2 linked regions of the Desulfovibrio desulfuricans genome follow. Each later gene encodes a partner of the first gene's protein in a complex. Links are inferred from orthologs where the notes say so. Each region holds a gene or a part of one and is shown on either strand. Other genes may lie near its edges.

Region 1 (7,289 bases):
TGATCTGGCAATGTTGCCGCCACGGTGCCGTCTTCTGCCTGATAGGCAAACACGCCCACGTGCTGAAAGCGGCTTTCTTCCACAAAACGGCACAGGCTTTCAAAATGATCTTCCGTTTCGCCAGGGTAGCCAACAATAAACGTGGTGCGCAAAGCCGCATGGGGCAGCATGGAGCGCACGGTATCCAGCACGCGCCGGGGGTCGCCCGCAAAAGGCCGGCCCATGCGCGACAGCACATCAGGGTGAGCGTGTTGCAGGGGAATATCCAGATAGGGCAGCAAAGGTGCGCCGCAATCCCTGATAAAACGCAAAAGCTCCGGCGTCACGCCTGTGGGGTACAGGTAGAGCAGGCGCAGCCAGGCGAGGCCCTCAAGCCCCACCAGCTTTTCAAGCAGGCTGGGCAGGCCGTGCTTGAGCCCAAGATCAACACCCCAGGAGGTCAGATCCTGCGCCACAAGATCAAGCTCGCGCACGCCCTGCGCCAGCAAGGCCTTGGCTTCATCGGCAATATCATCGGCGGTCAGCGATTTAAGTCCGCCCCGAATGGAAGGAATGGTGCAGAATGCGCACTTGTGCCTGCACCCCTCGCCCACCTTGAGCCATGCGTATGAAGGGCCGGTAGAAAGCAATCTGCCCCCGCCGGGGATACGGGCAGGCGGCTCAGGCAGGTCCAGGGCCGCGGCCAGCATGGCTGGCCAGCGCGGCAGCTCGCCGGTGGGCAGCCACACGTCCACTTCCGGCAGTTCCGCTGCCAGATCGGCAGCGCCATAACGCCCCACCATACAGCCGCCAACAGCCAGCAGCGGTTTGACCTTGCACTTTTCAAGCCTCTGGATGGCGTCCACAACCGCACGAACGGATTCTCGCACGGCAGGGTCGATGAATCCGCAGGTATTGATGAAAACCAGACGCGCCTTGCCCATGTGTTCCACATGCTGCACGGCGACCCCGAGCGAACCAAGCAGGCGCTCACTGTCCACGCGGTTTTTGGGGCAGCCAAGGCTCAGCGACCATACTTTCAGGGAATGAGGAAAAATAGCTCGTGTCATGGGGGCACAATACAGAGGGGCGGGGCGCTTGTCATCATTGAGGCCAGTCCCCATTCTTCAAACCGGGCGGGGGCAGGCCTGCAAATTTGCAAAACGATAACACAGATGCTAGATTTAATCTGTTGTCTAACAGGCTAATACACAAATGTAATGCCGCACGGCGGAACATAAATATGAAAAACGCGGACCCTGCAAACCTCAGCATATCGGCTACCCAATCCGGGGAAAAGCCTCCTGCGGAATCTCCCCAGGAAATTTGCCTTTCCCATGCCTTGCAGAGCGTCTACGGCGACATATTGCTTATAGATTTTGCAAGGGATACCTGCCGCGAACTGTACCACGGGGAAGGTCACTTTGCGCGCATGCCTCAGAATAAGCCTCTTGCCGAAACGCTCAGGCGCGAACTTGCCGAGAGGGTGCACCCTGACGACGCGCAACGCTTTGCGGCGTTTTTTTCTCAGGACAGCCTGCGCCAGACGTTGGCCCAGACTCCCCTCTTTGCTGCGGAAGACATTCGCAAAAAAGCCCTCAACGGTTTATACAGGTGGGTGCGCGTTATTGTCTTTCCTGCACCCCAATACGGCGGGGAACAGACCTATATTGTCTGCACAGAAGACATTGAAAACCACAAGATTGCGGCCGACATTGCCCATGAGAACGAGATGCTCCGCCGGCAAAAGCTGGATGCCCTGCGTTACAAGGCAGTGGTGGACCATACACGCACCCTGGTTTTTGAATGGAGCGGTACAGATCTGACCTACCTGAGCCACAGGATTCCCGAACTGCTGGCAGGCGAATATGACGGGCGCAATCCCTTTGACGTGTGGCGTGAAGACGATGTTCTCTACGCGGGCGACATGGAGCCCTTTGACACCTGTCTGGCGCGCCTTGCCCTGGGCATCCGCTCTGGCGAAATGACCGTCAGGCTGCGCCGCCGCGACGGCCAGTACATCTGGTGCAAAATCACCTACACCAAGCTTGACGACGGGGAGTCGGAAGAACGCTACATCGGCACCCTCAACGATGTGGACGCCACCACCCGTACCGAGCAGGCCCTGCGCCTGCGCGCAGAGCACGACCCCCTCACAGGCGCTTTCAACACCCAGACTTTTTTTGAAAAAATTGACAAGCTCATCAAAAACCGGCCCAATGAGCAATACTGCGTATTGCGCTTTGACGTGGCCGGGTTCAAGGCCATCAACGAATCTTTCGGGCTTGAAGAGGGCAACCGCCTGCTGCGGGGCATTGCCCGCCTGATCCGTCAGCGCCTCATTCCTGAAAAGGAAATCTTTGCCCGGCTCACCGCCGATGTTTTTGCCGTCTGCCTCACAGGCGGCACCGAGCGGACGCTACAGTTCATCCAGAACCTTTCTCTGCGGCTGGATCACTATTCCGACACCTTCCGGGTCAAGCTGTTCTTTGGCATCTGCCCTGTGGAGAACTCCCGCACTCCGGCTCACATCCTGTGCGACTGGGCCTATCTGGCGCAGAAGACGGTCAAGGGCAGCGACATTGTCAATTTTGCCTTTTACGATGATGCCCTGCGCAAACGCCTGCACGATGAAAGCTACATCACTGACCAGATGTACGAAGCGCTGGAAAAGCACCAGTTCAGGCTTTTTCTGCAACCCAAGGTGCAGATTTCCAGCGGGCGCATTGTGGGCGCAGAAGCGCTGGTACGCTGGCAGCACCCTACTGACGGGCTTATCCTGCCCGGCCGTTTTGTTCCCCTTTTTGAACGCAACGGCTTTATTGTGCGGCTGGACTCGTACATCTGGGATCAGACCTGCCAGATACTGCGCACATGGATCGACAAGCAATACGACCCCATGCCCATTTCCGTAAACATGTCACGGCTGCATTTTAACGATGACGACCTGCCCAACAAGCTCGTCAGCCTCCTGAACAAGTACAATCTGCCCCGCCACATGCTTGAGCTGGAACTGACCGAGAGTGCCTTTTTTGCCAATGAGCCAAGGCTGAAACGCCTGATGAACGAACTGCGATCGGCGGGATTTGTTTTTTCCATGGACGATTTCGGTACGGGCTATTCATCGCTGAGCACGTTGCGCGATCTGCCATTCAACGTGGTCAAGCTTGACCGGGCCTTCATCAGCGACGGCACCACCAACAAGCGCGGCCAGATTGTGGCCCGCAACACCATCGCTCTGGCGCGTGATCTTGATATGTCCATTGTGGCCGAAGGTGTGGAAACCAAGGAACACGCCCGTTTCCTGCTCAACAGCGGCTGCAACTGCGCCCAGGGATTCTATTATTCCAGGCCGGTGGATACGGCGGAGTTTGAAGTGCTCAGCTTTGTGCAGGAAAAGGCATTCTGGGTGCATCCGCAACTAAAGCAAGACGCCATCCGTCTGGGGCTGCCCATAAGCACGGAAGCTCCCATCAAGGAATACTGATTTTTCCCGTCCCGCCTTCTCGCCCAAGCCTCAGCAACACATCCCAAGCCGTCAGATTGCGGCAGAACTGTCGCTGCACATGCTGCCTCAACGTGTCTGGCATGCATGGTCGCGGGCTTGCCCCGTTTACAGAGGCAGGCGCAGCAGACGGATGGTGTGCGGCTGGATATACAGCAACTTGCCTTCGCGAATGTCGTCCGCACGGGTCACAAAGCTGTCCTTGTTCACGTTCAGGATGGCTTCTGCCTCGTGGCTGCAGTCAAAAAGATGCAGCACGTCATCGGTCAGCGAGTCGGCGGTGGTCCAGTGCCGGTTCACAGGCGGGCCATCCGGGGTGATGTGACGCAAAAAACGGAAGATCACAGCCCTGCCGCTGCCCGGCGCAAGCCATGTGCGGCAGCATTCCCACACCTGATCCACAGAGGGGTCGTCCTCGTCTGTAAAGGGCTGGCGCACTTCCAGCGGAAAGGAACGGCTCTGGATGCGCAGCATGCCGTCAACCAGCCCGCAATAATCCGTTTCCTGCTCCAGCACGGCACGGAAGGCCTCAGGCGAGGCCGCAAGACCCATCAGGGTTTCGTTAAGAATGTCGCGCGCCTTGAGAACCCTGATGGTGTGGGTCAGCCGCAAGCCGTTGAGCACTGCATAAATTGCGCAAAATGTGTCCAGCTTGCCCTGATAAAACGGTTTCAGCATGAATACCCCCATCGGTTGTTATGCCCACAGCAACACCCAGGGTCAAGCCTCCCACCCCGCCAGCATTTCTGCTTTTGCCAAGGTCTTTCTTTACAAGCTGCTGCCTGACGTGTATAAATGAGCCTTCACAAACAATATCACAATACCTTGATATGCAGATATTCACAAATCCCCAAGAGTTGGCGGCCCAATGCAAGGCCTGGCACCGCGCCGGAGACGATATCGCTCTGGTGCCTACCATGGGCTACTACCATCAGGGGCACGAAGACCTCATGGCCTTTGCCCGCACGCAGGCGAAACGCCTGGTGGTGAGCCTTTTTGTCAACCCTACCCAGTTTGGCCCCGGCGAGGATCTGGAAGCATATCCCCGCAATGCCGAGCGCGACGCGGACATAGCCCGCAGTCATGGGGCGGACGCGCTGTTCATGCCGCAGCCCGAAACCATGTACGCGCCAGACCACGCCACCTGGGTGGAAGTTCCCGAACTTTCCCGAGGCCTGTGCGGCCTCACCCGGCCTGTGCACTTTCGGGGCGTATGCACCGTGGTGCTCAAGCTCTTTATGCTGACCGGCGCAGATGTTGCCGTATTTGGGCAGAAGGACTGGCAGCAGCAGGCCATTCTGCGCCGCATGGTGCGCGACCTTGATGTGCCTGTGCGCATTGAAACGCGCGAAACCGTGCGCGAAGCTGATGGCCTGGCCCTTTCCTCGCGCAACGTCTACCTCAGCCCGGACGAACGCGCCCATGCTCCGGAAATCCGCAAGGCCCTGCTCTTCGCTCAAAAACTGGCCCAGAGCGGAGAAACCAGCGTCAAACTGCTGCGCGAGGCTGTGCTGCGCCGCTGGGCGGAATTTTTACCCATGGGGCGCCTTGACTACCTCAGTATTGTTCACCCGGAATCCATGGCTCCGCTCACCGAAGTCACCGGTCCGGCGCTCATGGCCTGTGCCGTGCGCATGGGCAAGGCCCGGCTTATCGACAATATTCTGTTGCGACCCTAAAACCCGCGCCGCACTGACGCGAGCGCCCAAGGAGATTCATATGCACACCAAGGGCAAATACTTTTTCACTTCCGAATCTGTAACTGAAGGCCACCCCGACAAGGTCGCCGACCAGATTTCCGATGCCATTCTTGATACCCTGCTGGCACAGGACGCCAACGCCCACGTGGCCTGCGAAACCCTGGTGACCACGGGTATGGCCGTTATCGCTGGCGAAATCACCACCAGCGGCTACGCTGACCTGCCCCATGTGGTGCGCGAAACCATCAAGGGTATTGGCTACAATAGCTCAGAAATGGGTTTTGACTGGCAGACCTGCGCTGTTATCAACGCAATTGGCCGCCAGTCGCCCGACATCGCGCAGGGCGTACTGCGCGAAAAGCCAGAAGATCAGGGCGCGGGCGACCAGGGCATGATGTTTGGCTATGCCTGCAACGAAACCTCCACCCTTATGCCAGCTCCCATTTACTGGGCGCACCAGCTTTCGCAGCAGCTGGCGAATGTGCGCAAGGACGGCACGGTGGACATCTTCCGTCCCGACGGCAAAACCCAGGTTTCCTTTGAATATCAGGACGGCAAGCCCGTGCGCATCAACAACGTGGTGGTCTCCACCCAGCACAGCGCCAACGCCAGCCAGGCTGATGTGGCCGAAGCCGTGAAAAAGCACGTCATTCGCCCCATCCTGGAACCCTCCGGCTATTTTGACGAAAAGGCCTGCGAAATTTTCATCAACACCACGGGCCGTTTTGTGGTGGGTGGCCCCATGGGCGACTGCGGTCTCACAGGCCGCAAGATCATTCAGGACACCTACGGCGGCAGCGGCCACCACGGCGGCGGCGCGTTCTCCGGCAAGGACCCCTCCAAGGTTGACCGTTCCGGCGCGTACATGGGCCGCTACATCGCCAAAAACGTTGTTGCCGCGGGCCTCGCACCTATATGCGAAGTGCAGATCGCCTATTGCATCGGCGTGGCCCAGCCCGTCAGCGTACTTGTTTCCTCGCAGGGCACCAGCGACCTGCCGGACGAACTGCTGACCAAGGCCGTGCGCGAAGTCTTTGACCTGCGCCCCTACTTCATCAGCAAGCGCCTTGATCTCAAGCGCCCCATCTATCAGAAGTCTTCCTGCTACGGCCACTTTGGCCGCGAACTGCCGGAATTCACCTGGGAAAAGACAGATGCCGTAGCCGACCTGCGCACCGCCGCCAAGGTGTAGCGCGAGCCAGCGTATTTGCCCTTTTGAGGTGCAGGAAATTCCTAGCTGGGTTTTCTGCACCTCATTTTTTATCCATATTTTTTTGCCCGCATACTTCGGCCACAGGCTTTTTACGGCCTTAATCCCGGCGAAATATCCCGTCCGCCGCACGAGTTGCAAGCCGCCCCGCCCTTGCCTATACTGACTCACTTGACCGCGCCGCTCCGGCGCAATTCCGAGCAGTTTCACCCTGGAACTGTCCGGCGTCTGTTCACGCAGACGCCCGCCACGAAGGCCCAGACGCAATGCATTGCACTGGCAAACGCCCCGTGAGCGACTTACAATGCTGTAGTGAAGGCGAGGTAGCACATGGCTGGCAATACATTCGGACAGGCCCTGCGGCTGACAACATTCGGCGAATCCCACGGCGTGGGCCTTGGCGGCGTCATTGACGGCTGCCCGGCGGGCCTGACCCTGACAGAGGCCGACATTCAGGCCGAGCTTGACCGCCGCAAACCCGGTCAGGGCCCCACCGCCACCAAGCGCAAGGAATCGGACACGGTTCGCCTGCTCTCCGGCGTGTATGAGGGCGTCACCACGGGCACGTCCATTGCCTTCTACATCGCCAACGAAGACCAGCGCTCGCACGACTACGGCAATCTGGCCGAAGTTTTCCGCCCCGGCCATGCGGACTGGGGATATTTCCAGAAGTACAACGGCATACGCGACCATCGCGGCGGCGGGCGCTCCTCAGGGCGCGAAACCGCAGCCCGCGTGGCTGGCGGCGTTATTGCCCGCAAGATTCTTGAACGTCGCGGCGTGAAGATCATGGCCGCCTGCGTGGAACTGGGCGGCACCGCCGTGCAGGACTGGGCGACCCTTGATCTGGACAATGCCCGCACCCGTCCCTATTGCGCCGCTACAGAGGCCATGC
Region 2 (7,131 bases), on another replicon or contig:
CGGAATTTCTGCTGGAAAACATCTATCCGCTGCATCCCTGTCAGATTGTGCTCAATCTTGCAGGGCTGACGGAACAGGACGTGCTGGAACTGCTGTGGCTGGGCCGTGGGCGCATTACCCACCTCGAGCTTTTTAACCTGCGCGAATGGACAGCCGGTCAGCTTGCCCATGTGGAAGAAATCAACACACTGCAAAGGGCCGTCAACGAGGGCAGCACCCCGCGCCTCAAGCAGGTCATCCGCAGCATTATCAGCAAGGAACCCAAGGATTCTGCGCGCATTCCCCTGTTTCAGGAGATATTGGGGCATATACCGCAGTTGCAGGAATTTTATGCGCTTTCGCCGCTGGGTTCGCGCATCGGCACAGATTCCACCAGTCGCTCGCACCACACGCACGGCATGGGGCTTGTGTTTGTGGAAACGCTGCCTCCCAAGGCCCGTGCCGCCCTGCGCAGCGAAGATAACTCCCTGCGGCTCACCCTGCCCGTACATACGGATATTTACCGATTCACGCACTACCATGAGCCAGCACAGCCGCAACCATGGTGGCAGCGACTGCTCAGGCGCATTCCCGGCCTTGGGAATCTGGGCTGCCACCGGGTGCGCGGCTGGGGCCTTGAAAAAAATACCACCAGCGTGGGGCATGATGGCAACCTTGTGACCCTGGGCGGCGTTGACGCCAAGGGCGTGAACCGCGAAATGCAGCAGACGCCCGGCCCGGAAAAAGGGGAAATCCCCTTCTGGTCGCCAGAATACATGAACAGCGACATTGTCAATGTTCTCAAAATTCTGGCTGGTTTTTTGCCCGCGCAGTGGGCCTTCAGCTACGTGGACGGCTGGTGGGTGCTCACGTGGTTTGGCGCGCTCATATGGTTTGCCATTACCGCGGTGCGCAACGTGGGACAGGCGGTTGTGGGCGGCGGGGCCTTTACCCGTTCTGTGCTTGTGCCGTGGAAACGCTATGTGAGCTGGAGCCGCATGGCCGATTCGCTGTTCTACACGGGCATATCCGTTCCGCTGCTTGAGGTTGTGGTGCGCCTGTGGCTCTTGCAGGACTTCATGGGTCTGACAGTGCAGGACAACGCGCTTGCAGTCTATACAGTCATAGCCATGATCAACAGCGCCTATATTTCAGGGCACAACATTTACCGGGGCCTGCCAAAGGAAGCCATAGTCGGCAATCTTTTTCGCAGCGCGCTTTCCATTCCGCTGTCCATGCTCATGGGGCAAGGTTTGCTGCTCTGCTTTACCGCAATGCACCTGCCTGATCCCATAAACCTGATGCAGAACTGCGCGGCCATTGTTTCCAAGTGCTCGTCCGACATGGTGGCATCTATTATCGAAGGTTTTGCCGATCGCAACATGTATCTGCGCATGCGGCAATGCGATTACGACAGCAAGTTTACGCAGATATACAAAAGCCTGACGCGACAGGAACTGCTGTTCCCCAGCAAAGACCTTGAGACAATGCTGCAAGACCCTGCGGAATACTGGCGCATGCTGTACGGCAAAGACCGGGCAGCAGCCCGGCAAATAGTAACGCATCTTCTGGACATGATGTACATGTGGTATTATCAGCCCCGCGCCCGTGAGGTATTCTGGCGCAAGATGTGCGCCCTGCCGCAGGAGGAACGGCGCATTGTCATTGGCATGCACGCCCTGCTCTCGCTTGAACGGGAAATCAGCACCCTCATTCTTGAGGGCCTGCTGAAAAAAGATTTTGCCCGCGCACTGGCTTTTTATCTGCAAAACAACAGGACCTATGTGAAGGAACTCCGCCGCGAGGCGCGGTCAAAACTTGGAACATCCCCCTGCCTGTGCTGACCCGGCATGGGCCAAAACCCAAAAAGGAACCGGCATCCGGGCAAGTCGAGCTTGACTGCGCGCCCTGCCTCCGGTAGTGCTCCTTGCCCAAAGTATTGAGCGCGGTTACGCCGCAGAGAAAAAGGCATCCGGAGCGGGGCTAAGTTCAACATGCTGGATTTGTTTGATTTTTTATTTTTTTGCAAAAAAAAGTAAAAAAATCAGTCCAAACCCCTTTTCAAGCTCCGAGCGCGTCTTATTTCTATGCCGGTGCGGAACTGAAGCGAAGTGAAACTGGCTTCGGTTCATAACGCGCAATATTTCCAGCGCGGCCACAGCGATGCGGCCGCTGCTGCGTCCTAGATGGACAATAATAATATCATTTCCGGGAGGATTTGACGTCATGAAGCTGAAGCCCCTTAACGACCGTGTGCTGGTCAAACGCCTTGAATCCGAAGAAAAGACCGCCGGTGGCCTGTTTATCCCTGATACGGCCAAGGAAAAGCCTTCCAAGGGTCAGGTTGTTGCTGCCGGTCCCGGCAAGGCTGGGGAAAATGGCGAACGCGTCGCTCTGGCTGTGAAAGCGGGCGACATGGTGCTGTTCAACAAGTATGCTGGCACCGAAGTCAAGCTGGACGGCGTTGATCACCTTGTGATGCGCGAAGAAGACATTCTCGCCATTATTGACTAGCTCCCACTGCTGCCGAATTATATTTCAGGAGGAAAATTTCCAATGTCCGCTAAAGAAATTCTTTTTGACGTTAAAGCCCGTGAAAAACTTGCCCGTGGCGTCGACAAGCTCGCCAATGCCGTTAAAGTGACCCTCGGCCCCAAGGGCCGCAATGTCGCCATTGAAAAGTCCTTTGGCGCTCCCGTCATCACCAAGGACGGCGTGACCGTGGCCAAGGAAATCGAACTGACCGACAAGTTCGAAAACATGGGCGCCCAGCTCGTCAAGGAAGTGGCCTCCAAGACCTCTGACGCCGCTGGCGACGGTACCACCACCGCCACCATTCTGGCCCAGGCCATCTACCGCGAAGGCACCAAGCTTGTGGCCGCCGGCCGCAACCCCATGGCCATCAAGCGCGGCGTGGACAAGGCTGTTGAAGCCCTGATCGCCGAGCTGTCCAACCTGGCCAAGCCCACCCGCGACCAGAAGGAAATTGCCCAGATCGGCACCATTTCCGCCAACTCTGATGCCACCATCGGCAACATCATCGCCGAAGCCATGTCCAAAGTGGGCAAGGAAGGCGTGATCACCGTTGAGGAAGCCAAGGGTCTGGAAACCACCATGGACGTGGTGGAAGGCATGCGCTTTGACCGTGGCTACCTCTCCCCCTATTTCGTGACCAACACCGAAAAGATGGTCTGCGAAATGGACAATCCTTACATCCTCTGCACCGAGAAGAAAATCTCCAGCATGAAAGACATGCTGCCCGTGCTTGAACAGGTTGCCAAGGTGAACCGTCCGCTCATGATCATCGCTGAAGACGTGGAAGGCGAAGCCCTTGCCACCCTGGTGGTCAACAAGCTGCGCGGCGCCCTGCAGGTTGTGGCCGTGAAGGCCCCCGGCTTCGGCGACCGCCGCAAGGCCATGCTTCAGGATATCGCCGTGCTGACCGGCGGCCAGGTGGCTTCTGACGACACCGGCTCCAAGCTTGAAAACATGACCCTTGCCGAACTTGGCACCGCCAAGCGCATCGTCATCGACAAAGAAAACACCACCATCGTTGACGGCGCCGGCAAGGGCGACGACATCAAGGCCCGCGTGAAGCAGATTCGCGCCCAGATCGAAGACAGCACCTCCGACTACGACCGCGAAAAGCTCCAGGAACGTCTGGCCAAGCTCGTGGGCGGCGTGGCCGTTGTGCATGTGGGCGCGGCCACCGAAGTGGAAATGAAGGAAAAGAAAGACCGCGTTGAAGACGCCCTGAACGCCACCCGCGCTGCCGTTGAAGAAGGCATCGTGCCTGGCGGCGGCACTGCGCTGATCCGCGTTTCCAAGGTGCTGAACGACATCAAGCCCGCCGACGACGACGAACTTGCTGGCGTGAACATCATCCGCCGTTCCATTGAAGAACCCCTGCGCCAGATCGCCCACAATGCCGGCTTTGAAGGCTCCATCGTGGTCGAAAAGGTTCGCCAGGGCAAGGACGGCTTCGGCTTCAACGCCGCCACCGGCGAATACGAAGACCTCATCAAGGCTGGCGTTATCGACCCCAAAAAGGTTACCCGCACGGCCCTGCAAAACGCCGCTTCCGTGGCCTCCCTGCTGCTGACCACCGAATGCGCCATTGCTGAAAAGCCCGAACCCAAGAGCGCTGCTCCTGCCATGCCCGACATGGGCGGCATGGGTGGTATGGGTGGCATGGGCGGCATGTACTAAGCCAGCCCTACGGCTCATACGTTTAGATGAAAAAGGCTCCCGCAAAAGCGGGAGCCTTTTTGTTGCGCTGACAAAGTCGGCGCAACCAGAAAACAGGAGCAGGCTGCGGCTTGCCCGCGCCGATAATCCCGAGGTTTTAGCCGCCCTCCCTCAACAAATTTCAAAATAAATCAGTTTGATACTTGCCGTGCTTCGGGGTTGAGGCAGTTGGCGGGCAACTTGCCGTCCAGGGCTGCAAAAATCTTTTCCGCACTGCTGCGCCCCATGTTTCTGAATCCGTCCATGGTCGCCGCCCCCTTGTGCGGCGTCATCAGCACGTTGGGCAGATCGCAGAGAGCAGGAAGCACCAGCGGTTCGTTTTCAAACACGTCCAGCCCGGCCCCGGCTATCACGCCGTTTTTCAGGGCGCTGGCAAGAGCGGCCTCGTCCACAACCTTGCCACGCGCTGTATTGATAAGAATGGCATGGGGCTGCATGAGTTCAAGCTCCCTGCTGCCGATATATTTTTCCGTTTCCGGCGTCAGCGGCATGTGCAGGCTGACAAAGTCGGACAGCCGCAGCAGATCATCCTTGCTGACGTAGCGCGCGCCCGTACTGGCCTCAAAATTCTCGTTACGGTGACGCGCGGTGTAGAGCAGCGACATGCCAAAGCCTGCAGCCCGGGCTGCCACGGCTTGCGCAATACGCCCGCTGCCCACGAGGCCCAGTGTTTTGCCAGAAACGCGTAAGCCCAGGTTGACCGTCATGGGCCAGGGCCTTTCTCCGCTACGCACAAAGGTGTCGCAAGCGCGCAGTTTACGCGCCACGCCGAGCATGAGCGCAAAGGCCATATCAGCTGTGTCATCGGTGACAAAGCCGGGATTGTGCGTCACCCATATGCCGTTGCGGGTGGCAGCGGCAATATCCACATGATCAAAGCCGACGCCAAAGCAGGAAATGATCTTGCAGGTCGGGGCCATGGCATCAATGACATCCGAGGGCAAGGCCACCACCGGCGAAAGAACGCCGTCGCAGCCGCGTACCGCTTCAACCAGTTTTTCGTGCGACAAACCGCCGCCGGGGCCCATCTCCACATCACAGCGGGTTTGCAGTAATTCAAGCGCCTCCGGCACCACCGTGCGCGGAACAAAAATTCTTGGTCTGATCATGAACTCTACTCCAGAATACGAAAAACTTAGGACAAACAGAGGCGCAACCCGCCGGATAGTCCAGCGCAGTCGCCTGTTTTTGTAGTAAACAGCTAGGAATGTAATGGCAAGGAAGATGAAGGGGCGGGCGCGGGCCGCACTCGGCGCAAAGGCATAGCCAGCGTACAGGTTTCTCTGGAAGGCAGCACCTTGAACGTATGCTGAAAAAAACTCTAATTGCCCGCCGGTAAAGGCCTGTCGAGCAGCGAGGCCATGTCGCCACCCAGCTTTTCCCTGAGGGCTGCGGCGCGCTCCTGCTCCAGCATGATCATGTCCACCTGCCGGGTGTGGATGAGCAGGTAGCCGAGCATGCGGGTTTTTTGCAGAATATCGGCAGCGGGGAAGTTTTCCGCCACGGCAAAGAGCGAATCGTCCTTCACATCAGCGCGGAAGCCATGCGCCTCCAGCAGGTCGGCCACCATGCGGGCGCGCAGGCGGCGGCGCTGACGGTCAGCGGCACCGCCCTTGAACTGGAAGCTCACAAAATTTTCGTGATTATTTGCGCCAGCCAGACTTTCCACCGTACAAAAGTGATAGCCGTAGCGGGCCTGCAGAATCATGTAATTATCAGAAATGATAAAAAAGTTTTTGTTGGACATGGCATTGGGCGCAGTGCTTTCCAGATCCGGATTCATGGTGCTTTCAAGCATCACGCTCATGAAGCCCGAGGCGCTAGCCGCTGGCGGCCCGGCCCAGGGCACGGCCACCATGCCGTCCCACAGCGCCAGCATGGGCGTGCTGGCAATATCGGCGATATCCACCACCGCGCCGCCCACATGCCGCCTGAAACCGCCGCCCATATCCACAATCCAGTACTGAAGCTTGACCCCGGCCTTGAGCTGCTTGCCCATGCGCTGGTTGACGTCCGAGCCTTCCTCAAACATGAGCTGCACGGATTTTTCGTGGCAAAAACGGGTGATGTCGTGCAGGGTCTGGCAATGCTCCGGCGCAAATTCCGGCGATTCCGGATCCAGCAGATGCAGGGGAACCATCAGGGTCGCCAGGGCCTCAAGCCGCTGATGCACCGGGCTGCCTTCCATGAGATTGGGCGGCTCCGTCACCTGTGCGGCAAGCTCGGGATTCAGCCCCGCGAATACGGCGCAGCGCACGGCATCCAGCGTGGCGTCCCCGGCGTTGTCCAGCAGGCTACAGGCGTTGGGCAGACTGAACACGGCTGGCAGGCGGTATTCGCGCGCCACAGAGGCCAGATGGCCCGCCATGCCGCCCGTCTCGCTGACCATGCCGGATGCGCGGGAAAGCAGAGGTGCCCAGCGCGGCAAGGCCCGTTCGACTACCAGAATGCCGCCCTTGGGGAAGGAAAGCATGTCCGCTTCCTTGCGGGCAACAAACACAGGCCCCATGCCCACGCCGGGGCTTACGGCAACGCCCCCGCAAGCCAGCATGGAAAGGCCTTCGGGCAGATTTTCCGCCAGGATTTTACACTCGCCCGGCCCCACCGCTGCACCGTCAGCAACATCGGCCCGGTTTTCCGTGGCGGCATCCGCCTCGTGCAGGGGGCGGCTTTGCAGCACCACAATACGCCCGTTGCGGGAATCCAGCGCCCACTCCACATCCTGCGGCTCGGCGTAGTATTCTTCCAGCGCCAGCGCAACCTGGGCAAGGTCTGCGGCCTGCGCATCCGTGAGGCTGGCTGGCACGCCAGCAAGCCCTGCAAGAGTCTTGCTTATGGGCTGCGGCGGATTGGTGCGGGTAAAAATAAAAACATCGGGGGTAACTGCGCCGTCCACCACGGCCT

Evidence for each region. The genes of interacting proteins can lie anywhere in the genome.
Region 2: the proteins of metK (region 1) and groL are in contact, whole or in part, in a cryo-EM structure (PDB 8P4O), measured with the Escherichia coli proteins. The link is inferred for Desulfovibrio desulfuricans from one-to-one orthologs.

The regions. Positions count from the first base shown.
Region 1 is NZ_JANFYZ010000003.1:339,016-346,304, forward strand. Bases 4,292-7,289 are described here. They hold metK (methionine adenosyltransferase), read left to right. Parts: upstream 4,292-5,203; coding sequence 5,204-6,376; downstream 6,377-7,289. Other genes in these bases: panC (pantoate--beta-alanine ligase), read left to right, coding at 4,315-5,163; aroC (chorismate synthase), read left to right, coding at 6,725-7,289. In the rest of the region: 30S ribosomal protein S12 methylthiotransferase RimO, read right to left, coding at 1-1,049; NE637_RS05770 (putative bifunctional diguanylate cyclase/phosphodiesterase), read left to right, coding at 1,223-3,466; NE637_RS05775 (hypothetical protein), read right to left, coding at 3,593-4,162; NE637_RS05780 (hypothetical protein), read left to right, coding at 4,161-4,283. UniProt on the Escherichia coli protein: Catalyzes the formation of S-adenosylmethionine (AdoMet) from methionine and ATP.
Region 2 is NZ_JANFYZ010000001.1:622,556-629,686, forward strand. Bases 2,022-4,861 are described here. They hold groL (chaperonin GroEL), read left to right. Parts: upstream 2,022-2,535; coding sequence 2,536-4,188; downstream 4,189-4,861. Other genes in these bases: groES (co-chaperone GroES), read left to right, coding at 2,206-2,493; NE637_RS02605 (2-hydroxyacid dehydrogenase), read right to left, coding at 4,359-4,861. Outside these bases: NE637_RS02590 (hypothetical protein), read left to right, coding at 1-1,823; more of NE637_RS02605, read right to left, coding at 4,862-5,336; NE637_RS02610 (PEP/pyruvate-binding domain-containing protein), read right to left, coding at 5,549-7,131.